Regions from separate parts of the Streptomyces sp. NPDC093109 genome, predicted to be linked through region 1. Evidence: riboswitches for the same ligand, from Rfam matches in the RefSeq annotation. Region 1 holds a riboswitch; each other region holds the start of a gene.
What was found. A riboswitch is a leader RNA that binds a small molecule or an ion and turns the genes downstream of it on or off. The one in region 1 is predicted to bind cobalamin.
Positions count from the first base shown of each region.

Region 2: another riboswitch for cobalamin. It lies ahead of AB0389_RS20410 (ABC transporter substrate-binding protein); the one in region 1 lies ahead of AB0389_RS02565 (CbtB-domain containing protein).
Region 3: another riboswitch for cobalamin. It lies ahead of metE (5-methyltetrahydropteroyltriglutamate--homocysteine S-methyltransferase); the one in region 1 lies ahead of AB0389_RS02565 (CbtB-domain containing protein).

Region 1 is NZ_JBFBEZ010000002.1:33,625-41,151, reverse strand. It holds gene cobM (precorrin-4 C(11)-methyltransferase) at 1-696, opposite strand, end outside; gene cbiE (precorrin-6y C5,15-methyltransferase (decarboxylating) subunit CbiE) at 693-2,090, opposite strand; gene AB0389_RS02570 (CbtA family protein) at 2,285-3,163, opposite strand; gene AB0389_RS02565 (CbtB-domain containing protein) at 3,185-3,415, opposite strand; cobalamin riboswitch at 3,491-3,613, opposite strand; gene AB0389_RS02560 (histidine phosphatase family protein) at 3,649-4,284, shown strand; gene AB0389_RS02555 (GlsB/YeaQ/YmgE family stress response membrane protein) at 4,344-4,607, opposite strand; gene AB0389_RS02550 (GNAT family N-acetyltransferase) at 4,820-5,356, shown strand; gene AB0389_RS02545 (Mut7-C RNAse domain-containing protein) at 5,429-6,220, shown strand; gene AB0389_RS02540 (hypothetical protein) at 6,217-6,630, opposite strand; gene AB0389_RS02535 (SDR family NAD(P)-dependent oxidoreductase) at 7,054-7,527, shown strand, end outside.
Region 2 is NZ_JBFBEZ010000020.1:45,568-53,094, reverse strand. It holds gene AB0389_RS20430 (ABC transporter substrate-binding protein) at 1-401, opposite strand, end outside; gene AB0389_RS20425 (GNAT family N-acetyltransferase) at 502-1,053, opposite strand; gene AB0389_RS20420 (ABC transporter ATP-binding protein) at 1,070-1,954, opposite strand; gene AB0389_RS20415 (iron chelate uptake ABC transporter family permease subunit) at 1,951-2,946, opposite strand; gene AB0389_RS20410 (ABC transporter substrate-binding protein) at 3,027-4,097, opposite strand; cobalamin riboswitch at 4,187-4,368, opposite strand; gene AB0389_RS20405 (DEAD/DEAH box helicase) at 4,405-6,564, opposite strand; gene brxD (BREX system ATP-binding protein BrxD) at 6,561-7,527, opposite strand, start outside.
Region 3 is NZ_JBFBEZ010000004.1:53,156-60,682, reverse strand. It holds gene AB0389_RS06210 (AAA family ATPase) at 1-1,992, opposite strand, end outside; gene metE (5-methyltetrahydropteroyltriglutamate--homocysteine S-methyltransferase) at 2,192-4,507, opposite strand; cobalamin riboswitch at 4,670-4,894, opposite strand; gene AB0389_RS06200 (MFS transporter) at 5,408-6,940, shown strand; gene AB0389_RS06195 (aminotransferase class I/II-fold pyridoxal phosphate-dependent enzyme) at 7,018-7,527, opposite strand, start outside.

The DNA of each region.
Region 1 (7,527 bases):
CTCCGCGCCCAGCGTGCGGCCCACCAAGATCACCGCCGTGCGGACCACGCCCGCCTCCCGGATGCGGTCCGCGATGTCGGAAAGCGTGCCGCGCAGGACCAGTTCGTCCGGGCGGCTGGCCATCGCGACCACCGCGGCCGGGCAGTCGGGGCCGTAGTGCGGGAGGAGTTCGGCGACGACGCGGTCCGCGTAGCGCGCCGCGAGGTGCAGCACCAGCAGCGCGCCGCTGCGGCCGAGCGTGGCCAGGTCCTCGCCCTCCGGCATGGGCGTGGCCTGCTGGGAGACGCGCGTGAGGATGACCGTCTGGCCGACGGTCGGGACCGTCAGCTCACGCTTCAGCGCCGCCGCCGCCGCCGCGAACGCCGGCACCCCCGGAATCACCTCGTACGGCACGCCCGCCGCGTCCAGCCGCCGCATCTGCTCCGCGACGGCGCTGAAGACCGACGGGTCGCCGGAGTGCAGCCGGGCCACGTCGTGGCCCTCCTGGTGCGCGCGCACCAGCTCCGCCGTGATCCCGTCCAGATCCATCCGCGCCGTGTCGATCAGGCGTGCGTCCGGCGGGCATTCGGCCAGCAGCTCGCGCGGGACGAGGCTGCCCGCGTACAGACAGACCGCGCACGAGGCCAGCCGCCGCGCGCCGCGCAGCGTGATCAGGTCGGCGGCGCCCGGACCCGCGCCGATGAAGTACACCGTCATCGTTCTTCTCCTGCTCCTGCTTCTGCTTCTGAAGGCCGCTCCGACGGCCGCTCCGACGGCCGCTCCGACGGCCGCTCCGACGGATCCTCCGTCGAACTCTTCGTCACCGCCCACTGCGTCACCGGCATCGCCTGCCGCCACCCCGTGAACCCGCCCACCGGCACCGCGTGCGCCACCGCCAGCCGTACCAGCTCCCCGCCCCGGCGCCGGTACCACTCGGCCAGCAGCGCCTCCGACTCCAGCGTCACCGTGTTCGCCACGAGCCGGCCGCCCACCGGCAGCGCCGCCCAGCACGCGGCCAGCAGGCCCGGCACCGTCAGCCCGCCGCCGATGAACACCGCGTCGGGCACCGGCAGTCCCGCCAGCGCGGCAGGGGCCGCGCCGGTCACCACCCGCAGGCCGGGCACGCCCAGCGCACGCGCGTTGCGGCCGATGCGCTCGGCGCGCGCCGGATCGCGTTCCACGGACACCGCCCGGCAGGAACGGTGCGTACGCATCCACTCCACCCCGATCGAGCCCGAACCGCCGCCCACGTCCCAGAGCAGCTCCCCCGGCGCGGGCGCCAGCGCGCCGAGCGTCGCGGCGCGCACATGGCGCTTGGTGAGCTGGCCGTCGTGCTCGTACGAGGCATCCGGCAGCCCCGGTACGGCGCCGAGGCGCGGCGCGCCGTCCGCGCGGCGGCAGTCGACCGCCACGACATTCAGCGGGTCGCCGGCCGGCGCGGACCAGTCCGCCGCGTGTCCCTCGACGCACCGTTCGCGCTCCGCGCCGAGGGCTTCGAGCACGCGCAGCCGGCTCGGTCCGTAACCCCGTTCCCGCAGCAGCGCCGCCACCTCGGCGGGCGTCGCGGCCCCGGCGCTGAGCACCAGCACCCGGCGCCCGTGGTGCAGCGCGGCGGCCAACGTCGCGGTGGGGCGGCCGACGAGCGTGACGACCTCCGTGTCCTCCACCGGCCAGCCGAGCCGTGCGCAGGCGTACGACACCGACGACGGATGCGGCAGCACCCGCAGCGCACCGGGCCCCGCCTCCTCGGCGAGGGCCCGCCCGATCCCGTAGAACATCGGATCCCCGCTGGCCAGTACGGCGAGACGGCGGCCGGCGTACGCGGCCAGCAGCCGGGGTACGGCGGGCCGCAGCGGCGTCGGCCACGCGACCCGCTCGCCCGCGCACTCCCCCGCGCCTGTCCCGGCTTCCGCCCCCGTCTCAGCCCCTGCCCCTGCCCCTGCCTCCGCCCCTGGAAGCAGCGCCAGTTGGCGCGGGCCGCCGATGACCACCTCGGCACGGCGCAGCGCCGCCCGCGCGGCGTCGGTGAGCCCGCTCCAGCCGTCGGCGCCGATCCCGACGACTGTCACACGGGCCTCGGCCTCACCGGCCTCGGGAACCTCATCAGGCACAGGGGCCTGATGAGGCCCGTGGCCCTCGCGGGGCGGGATGCTCACTGCCGTACACCTCGGAGCTTCTGAACTGGGAGAAAACCGACCTCGAACTCTACTTCTCCCCGCCACCGCTCCCCGCCGAGGCACCGGCGCCCGCCGCCGCGAGCCCATCAGCGCGGGCCCGTCAGCGCGGGCCCGTCAGCGCGGGCCCGTCAGCGCGCCGGTTCGGCCGCCGTCCGCGCCGCGCCGCCCTCGGCCACCCCGCCCTCGGCCGCGCTGTCCTCCGTCCCGGCCCGGAGCATCCGCTCCGCCAGCGCGCCGAATATCAGCCCGAAGGCTGTCCAGAGCACCGCCTGCACGGCGATCGACGACAGTCTGAACTCCCAGAGCAGCGCCGCCGGGAAGGTCTCCGGGATGGCGTCGGTGTTCGCGGGCAGTACGAGACACGCCACGGCCACGGCGACGACATAACCGGCACCGGCGGCGAGCGACGCGTTCCAGTTGCCCAGCCGCGGCGCGAGCCGTCGGCCCGCGATGACCGCGGCGACCGCCAACAGCACGCTCAGCAGGATCATCAGGAAATACAGCGCGGTGCGCCGGCCTATCGTGTCCGCGTCTCCGACCGCGGGCGGGTTCGCCGGATACTTCAGGAACGGCACCAGACAGACGGTGGTGAAGGCCGCCCCGGCGATCAGCGCCGCGGTCGCCCGCGGCCCGAACCTGCCGAGCCTGCCCAGGCCGACGGCGAAGACCAGGGCGGCGATGCCGCCCACGGCCACCCCGTACACCAGGACACCGGTGGCCAGCCCGAACGTCGACTGCACCGGCCTGCTGACCAGTTCTTCCTCCTCATCTCCATGTGAATGGCCTGCGGAACCAGAAGTTGAAGCGGAATCGGAATCGGATGAACCCTGTTCTCCGTCGCCGTCGCCGTGTTCATGCGCCGGCGCGGAGTGGGCCTCCTCCTGCGCGATCGAGGCCCGTACGGAGGGCTCGCCCGCGAAATAGGCCAGTCCGAACGCGACAAGTCCGGCCAGCACGCCCGCGATCATGCCGCGGACCAGGAGGTTTCTGACGGTGGAGGCATGCATGTGCGTGATCTCCGTCAGTGGTCAGTGGCAGGGGAAGCCGAGCAGATGACGGCCGTCGTGCACCCACTCGTGCACCCCCGCACCGGAGAACACCGACGTCGCGCCCTGCTCGGCGCCGACGAAGTAGAGGAGCACCAGCATGAGCGTGCCCACGAACACGGCCCACGGGAGCACCGCGCGCAGCGGGAGCGGGGTCACCGGGGTACCGGCGTCGGCGGGAGAAATGACCGGATGCGCTATGGACTGCGCCATGACACAACCTCCTTGGGGAACTCGCGTCCCATAAGTGGAGCTCTGACGACGGCCATCGGGTCTGACTCACCCGGAACCCGCCGCCTGGTACGCGGCCGGTCCCCGGCATACAGTGGCGCGACCGTGCCGGACTCTCACCGGACTTCCGTCTCGCCGTCGTGATATCGACGTGAAGGTACCGCGAACCGACAAGCGGGCCAAGAGGCCCTTCGCCCAGGAACTGGCCCCCACGTATGACCATGACCACACAGCTGTCACTGCATGTGTCCCTCATCGCCCCCGCCATCAGCACCGCCCTGCGCGAGGCCCGCTTCGGCGAAAGCGAGAGCGACCACGACAGCGACGACGACGGGCTCGACGCCACCGGTCTGCGCCAGACCGAAGCCGTACGGGAGACCTTCCCCCGCGCCACGGCCCACTACGCCGCCCCCACACGCCGCTGCCACCGGACCGCTCAGGCCCTCGGCCTGACCACCGCCCCGCTGGACGCCCTCGCGCCGTGCGCCATGGGCCGCTGGCAGGGCAGGACCCTGGACGAAGTGGCCGCCGCCGAACCGGAGTCGGTGGCCGCCTGGCTGTCCGACCCCGACGCCGCACCGCACGGCGGAGAGTCCCTGCGCGACTTCCACACCCGCGTCGCCCACTGGCTGGACACGGCCGGCGCGGCCCACGGCGACGACGCGACCGGAACCGGCGGGCGCCTCGTCGTCGTCGCCGAACCCGACTTCATCCGCGCCGCCACCGTCCACGCCCTCGGCGCACCTCCGCAGACGTTCTGGAGGCTTGACGTACGTCCCCTGTCCGTCACCGAACTCAGCGGGCGCAACGGCCGCTGGAATCTACGCGTCGGCCGCCCGCTCCACGAATGAGCCCGGCAGGACAGCCGGCCCCGGCCGGTCAACCCCGGCTGCCCCGGCGGGTCAGCCGGTCAGCCCCGGCCCTTCACCCGGTCCAGCGCGGCGACACCCACCGCTGCCAGACCGATCTGGATTATCAGCTCGATCCAGTCGATCCCCTTGGTATTCGCGACACCGAGCCCAGCCGCGAGGGCCGTGCCGATCAGAGCCGCGACGATGCCCACCAGAACGGTCAGCAGCACACCGATGCGCTGGCGCCCGGGCACGACGAGCCGACCCAGCACACCAATGACGATGCCGATCACGATGGCCGTGATGATGCCGGAAATCTCCATGTCTTCCGTCCCCTCCTTGTCGCACAACCGCTACGGATAGTGGTCCCTGCAAGACGTCTGCCCGCCGTGCACCCGTCCAGTCCCGTCCAACCAATGATTGCGAGTGTTCGCCAGTTCGGTTTACGTCCCGGCTGCCGCGGTAGGAGAAGCCGTTCCGGAGCGGACCCAGCGCGGTTCCCGCCCTGTCAGACCTCCGTCCTACAGTGCCGGACATGGAGTCCACGACGCCGCGAGTACGGCTCACCCCCTGGTCGGAGCGCGACCTCGACCTGCTCCGCGCGGCCAACGCACCGGAGCTGATGCACCATCTCGGCGGCCCGGAGACCGAGGAACAGCTGCTCAAACGGCACAAGCGCTATGTCGCACTGAGCGCCGACCGCAGGGGCCGGGGCCGGATGTTCCGCATATCCCTCGCCCCGGACGGCGAAGCCGTCGGCACGGTCGGCTTCTGGGAGCAGACTTGGCAGGGCCGGAAGGTGTACGAGACGGGCTGGGCGGTGCTCGCCGCCCACCAGGGCCGGGGCATCGCGGTCACGGCGGTGGCCGGGGTGGTGGACCAGGCGCGCGCCGAGGGCAGACACCGCTATCTGCACGCCTTCCCGTCCGTCGGCAACCCGCCGTCGAACCGGCTGTGCCGCAGAGCCGGGTTCTCCCTGCGGGACGAATGCGAGCTGGAGTACCCACCGGGGCGTCCGATGCGCTGCAACGACTGGCGGCTCGATCTGCGCCCGGGGGACCCGGCGGAATAACCGCCGGACCCGGCGGAATAACCGCGGAACAACCCCATGGCCCCTCCCCTCCCCCGGTGACATCCTGGCCGCGTGAACGGACCAGAGATCCAGATCGACTTCGCCCACGAACTGCGCCTGTTCGTCCCGGCCGAGCGGCGTCAGGGGCGTACGGCCCTGCGCACCGACGGCTCCTCCACCCTCGGCCACGCCGTCGAGTCGCTCGGCATCCCCCTCACCGAGGCCGGCCCGCTGCTCGTCGACGGCCGCGAGGTGACCGTCTCGCACATCCCCGCGGCGGGCGAGTCCGTGGAGGTACGTGCCGTGCGCAGGCCGCAGCAGGTGCCCGGCGCACCGCTGCGCTTCCTGCTCGACGTGCACCTCGGCACCCTCGCCCGGCGGCTGCGGCTGCTCGGCGTCGACGCGGCGTACGAGAGCACGGACCCCGGCGATCCGGCGCTCGCCGCGCTCTCCGCCGCCGAACACCGCGTCATGCTCTCCCGGGACCGCGGGCTGCTGCGCCGGCGCGAGATCTGGGCCGGGGCGTACATCTACAGCGACCGCCCGGACGCACAACTCCGCGACGTACTCGAACGCTTCGCGCCCGCCCTCGCCCCCTGGACCCGCTGCACCGCCTGCAACGGCCCGCTCTCCCCTGCCGACAAGGAGTCCGTCCAGGACAGGCTGGAGCACGGCACGCAGCACGGCTACGACGTCTTCGCGCAGTGCGCGGCGTGCGAGCGGGTGTACTGGCGGGGCGCGCACCACGCGCGGCTCGCGGCGATCGTGGACGACGCGGTAAGGGAGTTCGGCGGCACGACGGCCCCGTCACAGCACCAGTCGGCGCAGCACCAGTCGTCGCAGCACCAGTCGTCAGAGCGCTAGAAGGCGTACTGGTCCCCGGTGGCCGGCACCAGCACCCGGTGGTGCTGGTTCTCGGGGTTACGGTCGCTCGCGCCACCGTTCCACGCGGTGTCGATCCGTACGACGACCTCGGCCGGATCGCCGGGCAGCGCCAGGTCGAGCGCGGTCTCTCGGCTCCTGCCGGTCGCCCTGAGCTGCCCCGTACGGCACAGCACCACGCGGTCGCCGCCCCACAGGCAGTGGGCGGGCAGCGCCTGACCGGCCGTGGGCGCGGCCGAGAGATCCAGCCGTACGGTCGCCTCCGGCACCTTGGCCGGGCCGTGGTTCTCGGACTCAAGCCGGACCGTCAACCGCCCCTTCCAGAGGGACACGTGGCCGTGGTGCGAGAGATCGGCCTCGACCGCGACGGAGTCGGTATCGACGTCCGCCACAGAAGAAACAGAAGAAACAGAAGAAGCGGAGGAAGCGGAGGAAGCAGAGGAAGCAGAGGAAGCAGAGGAAGCAGAGGAAGCAGAGGAAGCAGAGGAAGCGGAAGAAGCGGAGGCGCCCGGCCCGGCACCCGCACCCAGCACGACCGCCGCGGCGGTGGACACCACGGTCAACAGGGACTTTCGCATCACAGCCATAGCGGGAACATACAGATCATCACACCGCAATTCGGCCCACTCGCCCGCGCAGCACGCCCCGATCACCCGATCACCGGAACACCCATACGCCCCACACACCCCGGTCCGCACCCCGGTCCGCACCCCGGTCCGCGCCCCGGACACCCGGCGCACGCCCCCGCGCCCCCTGCCTATCCTGGCCCTGACCAGCTCGGCCGATCAGCCGATCACACGCGCGAGGAGTACGTCATGACCGCCGCCGGAAGCACCCCCGCCGCACCTGTCGCACCCGCCGCCCCCGCCACCCCCACCGCGCCCGTCGCCGTCGTCACCGGAGCGAGCAGCGGTATCGGCGCGGCCACCGCCCGGCAGCTCGCCGGCGCGGGCTACCACGTCGTCGTCACCGCCCGCCGCAAGGACCGCGTCGAGGCGCTCGCCGCCGAGATCACCGCCGCGGGCCACCGCGCCACCGCGTACGCGCTCGACGTCACCAACCGCGCCGCCGTCGACGCCTTCGCCGCCGGACTGACCGGGTCGAACGGCTTCCCGACCGTCAACGTCCTCATCAACAACGCCGGCGGCGCCCTCGGCGCCGACCCGGTCGCCACCGGCGACCCCGCCGACTGGCGTCAGATGTACGAGACGAACGTCATCGGCACCCTCAACATCACCCAGGCCCTGCTCCCCGCCCTCACCGCCAGTGGCGACGGCACGGTCCTCGTC
Region 2 (7,527 bases), on a different contig from region 1:
TGGGTGAGGGAGGCGGCGGCTGCGGCGGCCGTGACGACGGTCCCGTCCTGGAAGTGCGCGTCGCGCAGTGTGAAGAGCCAGCTGCGGCCGTTCTCCCTGGTCCAGGACTCGGCGAGGGAGGGGGCGGCGGCTCCGTTGCCGTCCAGCTTCGTCAGCCCCTCGGTGACGCCGAGCCGGCTGAGGAGGGTGGCGTCGGCGCCGTACGGGGAGAGGTTCTCGGCGGGCGGGAAGGCGAGCGCGACGCGCAGCCGCCTGCCCTCGGCGGAACCGTTGGCCCCGCCCTTGGCGGACGAGGTGTCCGAGGAGTCCGCGCCGGAGGCGAAGCAGCCGGAGAGCAGGGGCGCGAGCAGGGGGGTGAGCAGCAGGCCGGCGGCCAACCGGCGGCGTCGGACGGAGCGCATGGTCCTCGTTCTCTGTTCTGCGGAGCTGTTCGGGGCGAACGAACGAGAGATTACATGACAATCATTTTCATAAGCACTCCGGGTTCGCCCGCTCGCTCGCTCAGCCCATCGGTATCTCGAAATGAACTGTCTCCCCGCCGTCCTCGCGCTCGTCGCACACCGCTTTGCCCATCGACCGCCAGAACGCCTCGGCCCCCGGAACGGCCGGGTCGGTGTGCAGATACACGGAGCGATACCCACCGTCCGCCGCGGCGAAGCCCACCAGCTCCCGCACCAGCTCGCGCGCGAGACCCCGGCGCCGATGGCCGGGCCGTACGTACACACGGCGCAGCTGGGCGGTCTCGCCGGAGGGGTAACGCTCCGCGAGCCAGGCGGGGTTGGGGGGATGGGCGGGCCCCCGGGAGTCGAGCGCGGCGACCCCGGCGACGGCACCGCCCGCCTCGCGACCACCCTCACCGTCGCCCCCTTCCTCGACAGCGACGAGGAGGGTGTGACGCGGCGACGCGAGGTAGAAGGCGGCCGGATCGATGATGTCGGCGTGCCAGCGCGGCACATAGCCCGTACCGAAGTCCCGGTAGACGGTGTCGAGCATCACGGCGCGCGCGGCGTCGAGATCACTGGGGGTCGCGGTACGGATGCGATAACTAGGCACTTGCGCATCATACGCATTAAGGCTGGAGCGACTCCGCGTGAGGTGAATCACCCGGCACCGACGCCGGCACCGGCGCCGACACGGTGGAGTCGCCGGCCACCGTCCCCAGGAACCGCACATGCGGCCGGCCGTCGGGGCCCTCGCGGGTGACGGTGGCGCGCACGCCGTAGACGTCCGCGATCAGCTCCTCGGTGAGGGTGTCGCCCGGCGGCCCCGCGGCGACGACGCGGCCCGCCCGGAGGACCACGATCTGATCGCAGTACATCGCCGCGAGGTTCAGGTCGTGCAGCGCGATGACGGTGGTGACGGGGAGCGCGGCGACGAGGTTCAGCAGGTCGAGTTGGTGCTGGATGTCGAGGTGGTTGGTCGGCTCGTCGAGGAGGAGTTCGCGCGGGTCCTGGGCGAGCGCGCGGGCGATCTGGACGCGCTGGCGCTCACCGCCGGAGAGGGTGTGCCAGGACTGGTCCGCCCGGCCCGTCAGACCGGTGCGCTCCAGCGCCGTGGCAACGGCTGCCTCGTCGCCCGCCGACGCGGCGGCCCAGGCGCGGCGGTGCGGGATCCGGCCGAGGCGCACCACGTCCCGTACGGTCAACTCGACCTGGGTGTCGGTCTGTTGCTCGACGACGGCGATCCGGCGGGCGACGGCGCGGCGGCCGACATCGGCGAGCGGACGGCCGTCGAGGGTGACCACACCGGAGGCGGGCGCGAGGACCCCGGCGAGGATCCGCAGGAGAGTCGACTTGCCGGAGCCGTTGGGCCCGAGCAGCCCGAGGGTGGAGCCGGGCGCGGGCGCGAGGCCGACGCCGTCGAGGATGAGCCGGCCGCCGGCGAGGGTACGGGAGACGCGCTCGGCGCGCAGCCCAAGCCCAGTGCCCGAATCCGTACCCGAATCACCGTTCATGACGCCACCCGCCGCCCCCGGTAGAGGACGAGCACGAACGCCGGCACGCCGATCAGCGACGTCACCACACCCACCGGTACCTCCTGCGGATCGAGAACGGTACGGGCCAGCGTGTCGACCCACACCAGGAACACCGCCCCGGCCAGCGCCGTGACCGGCAGCAGCCTGCTGTGCCCGGGGCCGACCAGCGCGCGGGCGGCGTGCGGCAGGACGAGCCCGACGAAGCCGATCGCCCCCGCGCTGCTGACCAGCGCGGCGGTCAGCAGCGCCGTGACGCAGAGCAGCACCAGCCGCGTACGGCCGACGGAGACGCCGAGCGTGGCCGCCGCGTCCTGGCCGAACGCGAAGGCGTCGAGGGTACGGGCGTATCCGCCGCAGACCACCAGCGCGACCGCGAGCACGGCGGCGCAGACCCAGACGTCCGTCCAGCCGGCGCCGCTGAGCGAGCCGAGCAGCCAGAAGAGCACCCCGCGGGTGGTCTCGGCGTCGGCCGACGTCATGACGACGAAGGAGGTGAGCGCGGAGAAGAGCTGCATCGCAGCGACCCCGGAGAGCACCACCCGGTCCGTCGTCCCGCCGAGCGTATGACTCAGCACCAGCACCATCGCGAACGACAGCAGCGCCCCGAGGAACGCCCCGGCGGAGAGCGAGACCACGCCCCCGCCGACCCCGAGGACGACGACCACCACGGCGCCGGTCGACGCCCCGGACGAGACCCCGAGCACAAAGGGGTCGGCGAGCGGATTGCGCAGCAGCGACTGCATGACCGCCCCGCACACCGCGAGCCCGGCCCCGCACACGGCGGCGAGGAGGGTGCGCGGCAGCCGCAGATTCCATACGATGCCGTCCCGGATCGGGGTGACGTGCGATTCGCCGACACCGAGATGGGCGGCGACGACCGACCAGACGTCACCCACGCGGATGTCCGCGGGGCCGATGGTGAGGGCGAGCGCGACGGAGAGCAGCAGCAGCCCGAAGCCGCCGAGCGCCATGAGGCCCAGCCGCGCACGCGTCACGCGTGCGGCAGCCACTCGTTCGGCAGTCATTCGTACGCCGGTCCCTCGTACGCCGGTCACTTGGCGGGCGCGTACGCGCGCAGCGCGGCGGCGACCTTCTCGACCCCTTCGACGGTGCGGATGGTCGGATTCATCGCCTGGCCGCTGAGCAGCACGTACCGCTTGTGCTTGACCGCGTCCATCTTCTTCGTGACGGGGTTGGACTCCAGGAACTCGATCTTCTTCGCGGCGGTCTCGGCGGTCTGCGACTTGCGCGTGAGGTCACCGATGACGAGGAAGTCGGGGTTGCGGTCGGCGACGGTCTCCCAGTTGATCTGGGGCCATTCGTCCTGGGTGTCGTCGAAGATGTTCTTCGCGCCGACCGCGTTGGTGATGATCCCGGGGGCGCCGCAGCAGCCGGCCATGTAGGGGGAGTCGGAGTTCGCGAACCAGTAGAGGACGGTGGTCTTCTTGGCCTTGACGGGATCGATCCCCTCCACGGCGGCGGCCATCCGCGCCTTCAGCGAGGCGACGACCTCCGCACCGCGCTTCTCCTCACCGAAGACCTTGGCCAGGTCCTCCACCTCTTGGTAGATGACGTCCATGGTCAGCGGGGTGGACCGGGCGCCGTCCGTACCCACGACCTTGTCGTTCTTGGTGCAGTCGGCCGGCGAGACGTACGTCGGCACACCGAGCTTCTCGAACTGCGCCCGCGTGGCGACGCCGCCCTTGCCCAGGGTCGAGATGAAGGACGACGCGACGAAGTCGGGCTCGGCGTCGAGCACCTTCTCGAAGGAGGGGTTGTTGTCGGCCAGCCGCGGCACCTCGGCATTGGCCTTGACCAGCGCCTTGGGCAGCGGATCGGTCCAGGTCGCGGTCCCGGCCATCCGGTCGGCGAGCCCGAGCGTGAGCATGATCTCGGTGGTGCCCTGGTTGAGCGACACGGCCCGCCGGGGCTCGGCCTTGACGGTGACGGTCTGCCCGCAGTTCTTGAGGCTGAGGGGATACCCGCCCCCCGAGACGGCCTGACCGCCACCGGCCTTGCCCGACACCTCTGACTTCTCCCCGTCACCCCCACAGGCGGTGAGCGTCAACGCCCCCGCGACGAGCAGAGCGACAGGCACAACGGACTTACGCACAAGAGACATACGGAAGGGGCGCGCGTTCAGCACGGAAGATCCTCTGCGTTCGAGGGCCCATGCGCGGAGCCCGTTCGTACGGTGCTCCCCCGTCCCCGAACAGGAACGGAGGGGCCAGCAGGTCTTCGGACTCAGGATCACTCGAACGAGGCGCCTTCCCGGACGGCAGTCCAGTGGCCGATGCCCCGCCCGTCCCCCTCACCGCTGCGCGTCAGCTCCGGATTCACACCGGATTCCCTGACCCACGTACATGGGTTCGACTGGCTCCCGCAAGCTACCACAGGGCCGAAAACAGCCCTTCCAACAGCCCTTCCAGTCACCCGCGGACCACCGCGTACTGGAACGGCTCCCGGAGAGCGGCAGCAGCACCGTCGAGGTCGGCCAGCCTGGCGGCCATGGTCGCCTCGGCCAATCGCTGTGGCAGTGCCGCGCCGAACTTCAGCCCGGCCACAGCGCGCGGGTCCACGGAGGGCAGGGACAACCGCTGGACGCCCTCGGCGACGGCGTTCTTCCACTCCCCCGGCGTGATGTCCTCGCGCAACCGGACATACGCGTCGGCGGGACGCTGCACGGGGTCGGAGACCGAACCGAGTGTGGCGGCGAGCGTGGCGTTGGCCCGGTGCCCGGCCCAGGTCCACCAGCGCACGCTCGTACCCTGCCCGCCCCGCACGATCACCGTGCCGTGCGCGTGCACCAGCTCGGCGCCGTCGTCACGCGCCCGCGCCAGCGCGCCCTCGGCCCGCCGGGTAAGGCCGACCGGAGGCGTCGCGCCGAGCAGGACCTCGCGCGCCGCCCGCGTCAGCTCGTACGAAGCGGTACGGGCGAAGCCCACCGCACCCCAGCGGGCCCGGCCGCCACCCTCCACCGGCTCGACGAAGCAGCGCCGCCGCGACCAGTCGATGTAGGTGACCTGCCAGCTGCGTCCCGCGAGCAACAGCCTTCTCGGACCGACGACTTCGTCCGTGAGCAGGGCGGGATCCGTCGTGCCGATCTCCGTACGGCCCGACAGGACCGTGAACTCGGGGGCGGCGGTGAACACCGCCGTGAGGTCCATGAAGTGCCGGAAGCCGAAGCGCCGTTCGGCCTCGGGGCCGATGAACATCATCCCGCCGTCCCGGTCCACATAGCCCTCGTCGAGGAGATGACGCACGATCGGCTCGGCGGCGGGTCCGAAGGGGCCTAGGCCGCCCCACCAGTCCTGCCACAGCCGGTCGCCGACGCGGTGTTCCTGGAGGCAGAGCGCGAGAACCTGCTGGGCCACGATATGGCGGGGTTCGGGCGGTGCGACGACCGGTTCCACCCAGCCCCGGGACCAGAGCAGGAGAAGGGCCGCCGCGGAGAGCAGACCGGGCTCGTCGAGGGCCAGGAACAGACAGTTGCGCGGCGAACCGCTCCGCCGGCCCGTGCGGCCGAGACGCTGCAGGAACGAGGCCACGGTCGCGGGCGCGTCGATCTGGATGACCCGGTCCAGGTCGCCCACGTCGATGCCGAGTTCCAGTGTGCTGGTGGAGACGATGACGCAGTCCCTCGCCTCAGCGAACGCTTCCTCCGCCCGCCTCCGCTCGTCCACGGACAGCGACGCGTGCGACAGGAAGGTGGTGACCCCCTTCGCCCGCAGCGCCTCACCGAGCTTCTCGACCTGCCGGCGGGACTCGCAGAACACCAGGCGCTTCTCGCCCCGGTGCAGGGCGGCGATCACCGTCGCCGCGTTGGCGAGCGACCCCACGTAGTCGAGCTGGACGTCCCCGGGCGGCGGCAACTCCGGCGCGGCTTCGCGCAGATGGGGCGCAACCACCCGCGCCTCTCGCTTCCCCGCGCCCGCCCCCTGCAGCCAGCTCAGCAGCTCCGCCGGGTTGCCGACCGTCGCGGAGAGCCCGACGCGCTGCACCGGCCGGCCGACCACCCGCTCCAGCCGCTCCAGTACGGCCAGCAGATGCCAGCCCCGGTCGTCCCCGGCGAAGGCGTGCACCTCGTCGACGACGATCGCCCGCAGCCCCGAGAAGAAAGCGCGATGGTCGACATTGGCGCTGACCAGCATCGCCTCCAGCGACTCCGGAGTGGTGAGCAGTACATCCGGGCGCTCGCGCAGGACGCGCTTGCGGCGGGACTGCGGAACGTCCCCGTGCCAGAGCGCGGCCGACCGCCCCAGCCAGGAGGTGTACGTCTCCAGCCTCGGCAGCAGGTTGTTGAGCAGCGCCTTCAGCGGACACACGTAGAGCACCGACGTTCCGGTCCACCGCTCCGCGTCCATCCGTGACAGCAGCGGAAAGGACGCCGCCTCGGTCTTCCCGCCGGCAGTGGGGGCGAGCAGCAGGGCGTCCGAGCCGTCCATGAGGGGCGCGACGGCCTCCTCCTGGAGCGGCCGGAGTCCGGGCCAGCCAAGGGTGTTGACGATGTGATGGACCAGCCCGGGATGCAGCCGGTCCAGCGGATCGAGACCCCCAGGCCCCTCAGGTGTACCGGGCTGTGCCGTCACGGAAGCTCCAGCTCGACGTCGTCGGCGTTCGCCGGCTCCGCCGCGGCGTTCCGTTCCACCTCGCTCAACTCCGCCGTGTGCACGGTGAGGGCGTAGTGCTGACGCGGGTCGAAGTCCTCGAACTGGTCGATACGGTCCAGCACATCGCTGACGAGTTTCTTGAGGAAGAGCCGGGGCGCGACACCGGCCTTTCCGCCGAGTGCTCCGCCGACCGCGCCGGCCAGCTCGGCGACATAGGCGTCGTCCGCGAGCTTCCTGACCCGTTCGGGGTCGGGCGATCCCGACGCGTAGAGGTCCCGGATGGTGAGTCCGAGGCCCACCAGCGAGTCCAGGGTGAAGCCGGGAAGCCGTAGTTGCACGGCGCGCGGATTGTCGAAGCGCGGCTCGGTGGTGAAGTCGGTGGCGAGCCGCTGGGCCAGGGGCGCCAGCCGCTGGACGCCCTGTCTGCCGTCGTAGAACGCGGGTGTCCCGGTGATCAGCAGATACAGACCGGGGAACCGCCCGGAGTGCACTTCGTCAATGAGCTGCCGCAACGCGTTCAACGCCTTGTCGCGCGCGTCGGACCGGACCCGCTGGAGCGTCTCCACCTCGTCGAGTACGACGAAGAGCCCCGAGTGTCCCGAGTCCCGCAGCACCGTGAGCAGCCCCTGCAGAAACCCGAGGGCGCCGAAGTGGTCGAGATCCCCCCGGACACCGGCGGCCCGGCGGGCCGAGGCGGCCACATGGGGCTGTCCGCCGAGCCAGGCCATGACGGCCGAGGCAGTGGCCTCGTCCCCGGCGGCGAGGGCCGTACGGTATCCGCGCAGCGCGGTGGCGAACGACGGGGCGTGCCGGGAGACCTCCGTGAGCCGCGCCGTCATCAGGGCTTCGACCGCGCCGGCCAGGTCTTCCTCGGAGGCTCCCGCCGTGAGCGCGTCCTCCTCCAGGGCGTAGAACCAGGCGTCCGCGACCGGGCGCAGTGCG
Region 3 (7,527 bases), on a different contig from region 1:
CAGATCCCGGGCACCGAGGAGCTGATCGGCGGCGGCCATGGTGAGAGCGTGCTTGGAGTCGGGCGTCATGTCGGGGCCGTGCGGAGCGCTGAGCAGCTGCCGGAACCGCTCCGGCCGGCCAAGCACCCACTCGGCACAGGCCAGGAACCACTCGGGGTTCCACTGCTTACGGGTGCCGGTCCGCCACACCGGCTCGGTCCGCAGCAGCACCTCACGCGCCTCGTTCCACCGCTCCGTGCCGCAGAGCGCCAGTGTCTGGCCCGCCACGGCCGCCGCCGGGGGCAGCGGCAGGTCCCGCCACCAGTGCGCGGAAGCCATCCGGGACATCTGCGCCCAGTCCTCCGAGGCGGTCGTCGAGGCGACCACCAGCAGGGCGACGTCCTGGAGCAGATCGTCGGAGAGGCTGTCGGCGGGGTCGCGCAGGATCTCCGCACCCGTGGCCCGCGCGCCGGGGTAGTCGCAGACCACGTAGGCGGCCTTCGCGTACCGCAGCAGCATGCGTTCGCGCGCCCCGGGATCCTCGATCAGGTCGAGGGCCGCCCGCAGGTATCGCAGCAGGTAGGGCCCCTGGACATCGGGGACCAGCTGATCCGCGGCCCGTACCAGCTCCTCGACGGCCCGCTCCCGGTCGATCAGCACACCCGCGTCCGCGATCCGGTCGGCCGGATAGGTCACGGCATCGGCCTCGGCCAGCAGGCCGCCGCCGCCCGGCTCCGTGGGCGGGCGCTCGCCCCCGGTCCCTTCGCCCCACAGCTCGGCCACCGCCGAGGCCGACAGCCGTGCCCGCTCCAGCGGCCCGAGCCCTTCCCTGACGGTGTACTCCACCAGAGGCAGCCGGAATGTCCAGCCCCGGACGCCCCGGCCACCGTCGTACGGTCCCCCCGAGCCGTCCGCGCCCTCCTCCGGCCGCGCCGGTTCCGTCAGTTCGTCCAGGATGCCCGCGCGGCAGAGCGCACGTATCGCGGCCCGCGTCTCCTCGGCGGACAGCCCGGTCACCGCCGCCGTGCGGGTCGGCGCCGCCCGGCCCAGCGGCCACAGGACGCTCAGCGCCCCGGCCACCGTCCCGTACGGCTCACCGAGTGCCCGCAGTTCCGCCACTAGCGGATGGTCGTACGGAAGCAGCGGCGTCGGAACGCGGACGCTCAGGAAGGCGTGGCCGTCGGCCACCCGGATCGCGCCCTTCCGTACCCACCCGGTCAGCAGGGCGTCGACCGCCGCCGGCACACCACGGCCGAACCGGTGCACTCGCCGCACCAGGTCCGGCTGCGGGATCGCCTGCAACCGGCCGGCCACCATGGCGGAGACCTCCGGCTCACCGAGCCGCCCGAGCACGAGGGAGTACGAGGACAGCTCGCCCGCCAGCCGCTCCACGGGCAGCGCCCCGCCTGACGCGTGGACGTCCCCGCCCTCGTGCTCCGCTCCACGCTCGACGACGGTGACCAGCAGCCGGACGTCCGGCGGAAAGAGACCGTTGCCGCCGTTTCCGCCCAGCAGACCGAGGGAGTCGGCGTCGGCATGCTCGGCGTCCTCGATCACCACGACCATCGGCCTCGTACGCCTCTCCTGCCCCGACGCGACCGCCGCACCGAGCACCAGGCCCATCGCCACCGGATCACCCGCCGCGACAGCGGCCAGCGATTCCCGGTCGGACCGCCCCCTGCCCCGGCCGTGCTCGGCCGGCCGCGTCATGGGCAGCGCCCGGACCAGACGCGATGCCAGCAACAGAGGGTGTTCCGTGTCACCGGCCGCACACGCCAGCGACAGCACCGCGACGCCCTCCGCCCTGAGCCGCTCGCCGAGCGTCCGTACGAACGCGCTCCGCCCCACGCCCCGTTCGCCCCGGACGACGACCAGACGCGGCCCGTCAGGATCTCTCAGACGCGTATGGACCTCCGCCAACTCCTCCGCCCGGCCCTCCACTTGCTCGCGCGAATGATCCAGCCGGGCGGCAGTGCTGCCCGGGACCAGCTCGGTGTTCCTCGGATGTGCCACAGTCCATGCTCTCCTGGTGCCGCGTGGGTTGCCCGGGCAGGCCGACTCCCCGCGCTGGGGCGAACCCGGTCGGCCGGACCGTAGAGGCGACTGCAATTATCGCCGCGCCCTGTGCACGCGAACGGCGGGGACCGCCGGCTGGGACCCCCGGCCGCGCGGGGCACGGGGTGTGCCCCGCGCGGCCGTCCACAGGGCATGGTCAGCCGGGCAGTTCCGCGCGGACGGTACGGGCCGCGGCGACCAGGTTCTCCAGCGAGGCGCGGGTCTCCGGCCAGCCCCGGGTCTTCAGGCCGCAGTCGGGGTTGACCCAGAGCCGCTCGGCGGGGATGGCCTCCAGCCCGGTGCGCAGCAGCGCGGCGGCCTCCTCGGCGCTCGGTACGCGCGGCGAGTGGATGTCGTACACACCGGGACCCGCCTCGCGGGGGTAGCCGTGCGCGGCGAGTTCGCGGGCGACCTGCATATGGGAGCGGGCCGCCTCCAGGCTGATGACATCGGCGTCGAGGTCGTCGATGGCCTGGACGATGTCACCGAACTCGGCGTAGCACATGTGGGTGTGGATCTGGGTGTCCGGGCGTACGCCACCGGTGGTGAGGCGGAACGACTCGGTCGCCCAGTCCAGATACGCGGCGCGGCCGGCGGCGCGCAGCGGCAGTGTCTCGCGCAGGGCGGGTTCGTCGACCTGGATCACCGAAGTGCCGTCCGCCTCAAGGTCGTTGACCTCGTCGCGCAGGGCGAGGGCGACCTGGCGCGCGGTGTCGCCGAGCGGCTGGTCGTCGCGGACGAAGGACCAGGCGAGCATGGTGACGGGCCCGGTGAGCATGCCCTTGACCGGGCGTCCGGTGAGCGACTGCGCGTAGGACGTCCAGCGCACCGTCATCGGCTCGGGGCGCGAGATGTCGCCGACGAGCACCGGCGGCCGGACATAGCGGGTGCCGTACGACTGGACCCAGCCGCCGCGGGTGGCGACGTAGCCGGTGAGCCGCTCGGCGAAGTACTGGACCATGTCGTTGCGTTCGGGCTCGCCGTGCACCAGGACATCGAGGCCGGCCTTCTCCTGGAAGGAGACGACCTCGGCGATCTCGGCCCTGATGCGCTCCTCGTACCCGGCGGTGCCGATCCGTCCCGCGCGCAGGTCGGCGCGGGCCGTCCGCAAGTCGTCGGTCTGCGGGAACGAGCCGATGGTGGTCGTCGGCAGCAGCGGCAGCCCGAGGCGGGCGCGCTGGGTGCCGGCGCGCTCGGCGTACGGCCGCGAGCGGCGGCCGTCGGCGTCGGTGACGGCGGCGGCCCTGGCCCGTACGGCCGGGTCGTGGGTGATCGCCGAGGCCGTACGGGAGGCGAGGGCGGCCCGGTTGGCGGCGATCTCCCCGGCGATGGCACCGGTGCCCTCGGCCAGCCCCTTGGCCAGGGTGACGATCTCGGCGGTCTTCTGCCGGGCGAAGGCGAGCCAGCGCAGGATCTCCGGATCGATGTCCCGTTCTGCGGCGGTGTCGAGCGGAACGTGCAGGAGGGAGCAGGACGCGGCCACATCGACCCGGTCGGCGAGGCCGAGGAGGGTGGTGAGGGTGGCCAGCGACTTCTCGAAGTCGTTGATCCAGATGTTGCGGCCGTTGACGACGCCCGCGACGAGCCGCTTTCCTGGCAGTCCGCCGACGGCGGCGAGATCGGCCGGATTGGCCGCCGCCGCGCCGGTGAAGTCGAGTGCCAGGCCCTCGACCGGTGCCTTGGCCAGCACGGGAAGCGCCTCGCCCAGCCGGTCGAAGTAGGAGGCGACGAGCAGCTTCGGCCGGTCGGTCCGGCCGCCGAGGTCGCGGTACGTACGGGCGACGGCGGCCAGTTCGGCGGGCGTCCGGTCCTCGATCAGCGCGGGCTCGTCGAGCTGCACCCACTCGGCGCCGGCGGCGCGCAGATCGGCGAGGACCTCGGCGTAGACGGGCAGCAGCCGGTCCAGCAGGGTCAGCGGTTCGAAACCGGCCGCCACCCCGGGCGCGGGCTTGGCCAGCAGGAGATACGTGACGGGGCCGACGAGGACCGGCCGGGCGGTGTGCCCGAGCGCCAGAGCCTCCGTCAGCTCGGCGACCTGCCGGGCGGAGTCGGCGGTGAAGACGGTGTCGGGGCCCAGCTCGGGGACGAGGTAGTGGTAGTTCGTGTCGAACCACTTGGTCATCTCCAGCGGCGCCACGTCCTGGGTGCCGCGGGCCATCGCGAAGTAGCCGTCGAGCGCGTCGGCCTCGACGGCCGCGCGGTGCCGTGCGGGGACGGCACCGACCATGACACTGGTGTCCAGGACGTGGTCGTAGTACGAGAAGTCACCGGTCGGCACCTCGTCGACGCCGGCGTCAGCCAGCTGCCGCCAGTTGGCCCGGCGCAGCCCGACGGCCGTCTCCCGGAGGGCTTCCGCGGTGACGCGGCCCTTCCAGTACCCCTCGACGGCCTTCTTCAGTTCCCGGTGCTGTCCCTGGCGGGGGTAGCCGTACACGGTCGCCCGTGCTGCCGCGGCTGCGGACTTCGCTGTCACGGAAATCTCCTTCGCGAGATGACTCCTGAACATCCCGGCGACGGGACGCGAGCGCGAAGGGGTGACGGACCGCACGGACCAGTACCGCGCCCCGGGCGCGCTCGTCCGTCCGATATGTACGCCGACCCGCCCACGAGGTCACCGGGATATCCGTACGCGAATGGTCGCGTACGGGCAACGGGCAGGTCTTCGGACTCGCGGGCAGCTCTGCCGAGGCAGATTCCAGATTCCTACTGGCCGTCGCTTCCCGGATCCTGGCCGGATCCAGTGCGTATGACGGCGGTCGTTCCCACTCACCGCTGCGGGGCAGTCCCGGATTCCCACCGGGTTCCCTCTTACGACGCGTCTGCCTGGCGGGCAGGGCGAACCAGCTGCATCCGACAGGGTAGAGCGTGGGCGGGGCCGCGGCCGACACCGCCCACGTTCCGGAACGTGACCTGGGACACGGGAGCCGCGGTGGACGCCCTTGCGGCGCCTGTGGACCGGGTGTAGGCGCCTATTCGAACGCGGCGTGCGTCGGCAGACAATTTTCGGAATTCTCCGCGCCGGTGTGTGTCCACACTTTCCGGGAAAGCGCAAATGGGTTCCATGCATTCTCCGCCTGCTGTGTGCCCACACCCGGGGGCGTGCCGTCAAGCGCGAGAACCATCACATGGCGAACGTCTCCGGAACGGCCGTACGGGCAGGCCACAGGGTGTTAGTGTGCGTATTCGTCCCGAGCGCAAGTTGTATGCCGTATCGGCGTCCTTCCCTCGGATTGCATCAGCGAGTACCCCACTCCACCGGAAATTCCGGGGGTGGTTCAGTCTTTGCTTTTTCCCGGATCAGGAATTGACTCAGCGGCGAGTCCGTTTCCTGTTCCGGGGATTAATCCGTCCCCGTTCCTTGGAGCCTCTTTCCATGTCTGCGCACTCCACAACGCCCGTCGCCACCGCAGGGCCGGATGCCTCCGGAGCCTCACCCGGGGGCGGGCGACATCTCGGGCTGGCCCTGTTCGTGATCGCCGCCGCCCAGCTGATGGTGGTTCTCGACGCCACGATCACCAATATCGCCCTGCCCGCCATCCAGACCGATCTCGGCGTGTCCGACGCGAATCTGGCCTGGATCGTCAACTCGTACGCGCTGGCGTTCGGCGGGCTGCTGCTGCTCGGCGGGCGGGCCGGTGACCTGTACGGACGGCGGCGCGTGTTCCGGGTGGGGATCGCCGTCTTCACCCTGGCCTCGCTGCTCGGCGGACTGGCGCCGAACGAGGGGCTGTTGCTCGCCGCCCGTGTTCTGCAAGGAGCCGGCGCCGCGCTCGCCGCGCCCAGCGCCCTGGCGCTGATCACCACGACGTTCCCGGTCGGCAAGGAGCGCAACACGGCGATGGGCGTCTACGCGGCCATGGGCGGCGTGGGCGCCACGGTCGGGCTGCTGCTCGGCGGTGTGCTCACCGACGTACTCGACTGGCGCTGGGTCTTCTTCGTCAACATCCCGATCGGCCTGGCCGTCCTCGCCGGTACCCGCTACCTCGTCGAGGCCGAACGCGACACCGGCCGTCTCGACGTCCCCGGCGCGATCACCGGCACCGGCGGTCTGATCTCCCTGGTGTACGGCATCACCCGCGGCGGCGAGCACGGCTGGACCAACGGCCTGACTCTCGCATCCTTCGCCGCCGCGGTCGTGCTGCTGGCCGTGTTCCTCTTCCTCCAGGCCCGCACCGCGCACCCGATGATGCCGCTGCGGCTCTTCAAGGACCGGAACCGGTGGGGGAGTTACGGGACGATGCTGTTCATCGGCTCGGGCATGTTCGCCACCTTCTACTTCCTGACGCTCTACATGCAGCTGATCCTCGGCTACAGCCCGGTCAGGACCGGCTTCGCGTATCTGCCCTTCAGCTTCGGCATGGCCGCCGCGGCGGGCATCAGCTCCAAGCTCGTCGCGCGGTACGCCCCCCGGCTGATCGCCGGGCCCGGCCTGGTGGTGGCGGCCGTGGGCATGCTCTGGTTCGCCACGCTGGAGCCGGGTTCGTCGTACGCGGCGCATCTGATGCCGGCCATGTTCGTCACCGGTCTCGGCCTCGGCATGAGCTTTGTCCCGATGACGCTCGGCGCGGTCAGCGGGGTCGCGCACCAGGACACCGGGAGCGCCTCCGCGCTGCTCAACACCGCGCAGCAGATCGGTGGCGCCCTCGGTCTCGCCGTCCTGTCGACGCTCTCCACCTCGGCGGCGAACGACAAGCTGCCCGAGGCGGCCTCCTCCCTCTACCGGGGTCTGGCCACCGAGGACTTCGCCCTTGTCGCACGGGCGGGCGAGGCGCTGACCCACGGCTACACCGTGGCCTTCGCCGCCGCGGCCTGCATGTTCCTGGCCGGCCTGGCCGTCACGGCCTTCGCCGTCAACGCCGGCCGGCAGGAGTCCACCGAGGGGGCGGCGCCGGTGCACATGGGCTGACGGGACGGAGCGTCGTACGACGCCGGTGCGCGCCGGGGGCAGGCGCGCACCGGCGTCGTACGCCGTCGCCGCGGCCCCTACTTCGCTTCGGCGGCGGCCCGCCGCTCGTACCCCACCAGCCGGACGCAGACCGTGAGCCCCTCGATGGCCTGCTCCAGCTCCGCGAGCCCCGGGTAGCTGGGCGCGATCCGGATGACCGCGTCGCGCGGGTCGTCGCCGTACGGGTGCGTGGCGCCGGCCGGGGTCAGCACGATGCCCGCCTCGGCGGCCCGGCGTACGACCTCCTTGGCGCAGCCGTCCTCGACCTGGAGGGTGACGAAGTACCCGCCCTTCGGCGAGGTCCAGGTCGCGAGCCCGGTCCCGCCGAGACCGGCTTCCAGGAGCCGCGCCACCGTGTCGAACTTGGGCCGCAGCACGGCGCGCTGGCGCTCCATGTGGGTCCGCACCCCGTCCGCGTCCCGCAGGAACAGGGCGTGCCGCAGCTGGTTGACCTTGTCGGGGCCGATCGACCGCTTCGCGTTGTTGCCGAGCAGCCACTGCACGTTCGCGGGCGACGAGCCGAAGAACGCGACGCCCGCGCCCGCCGC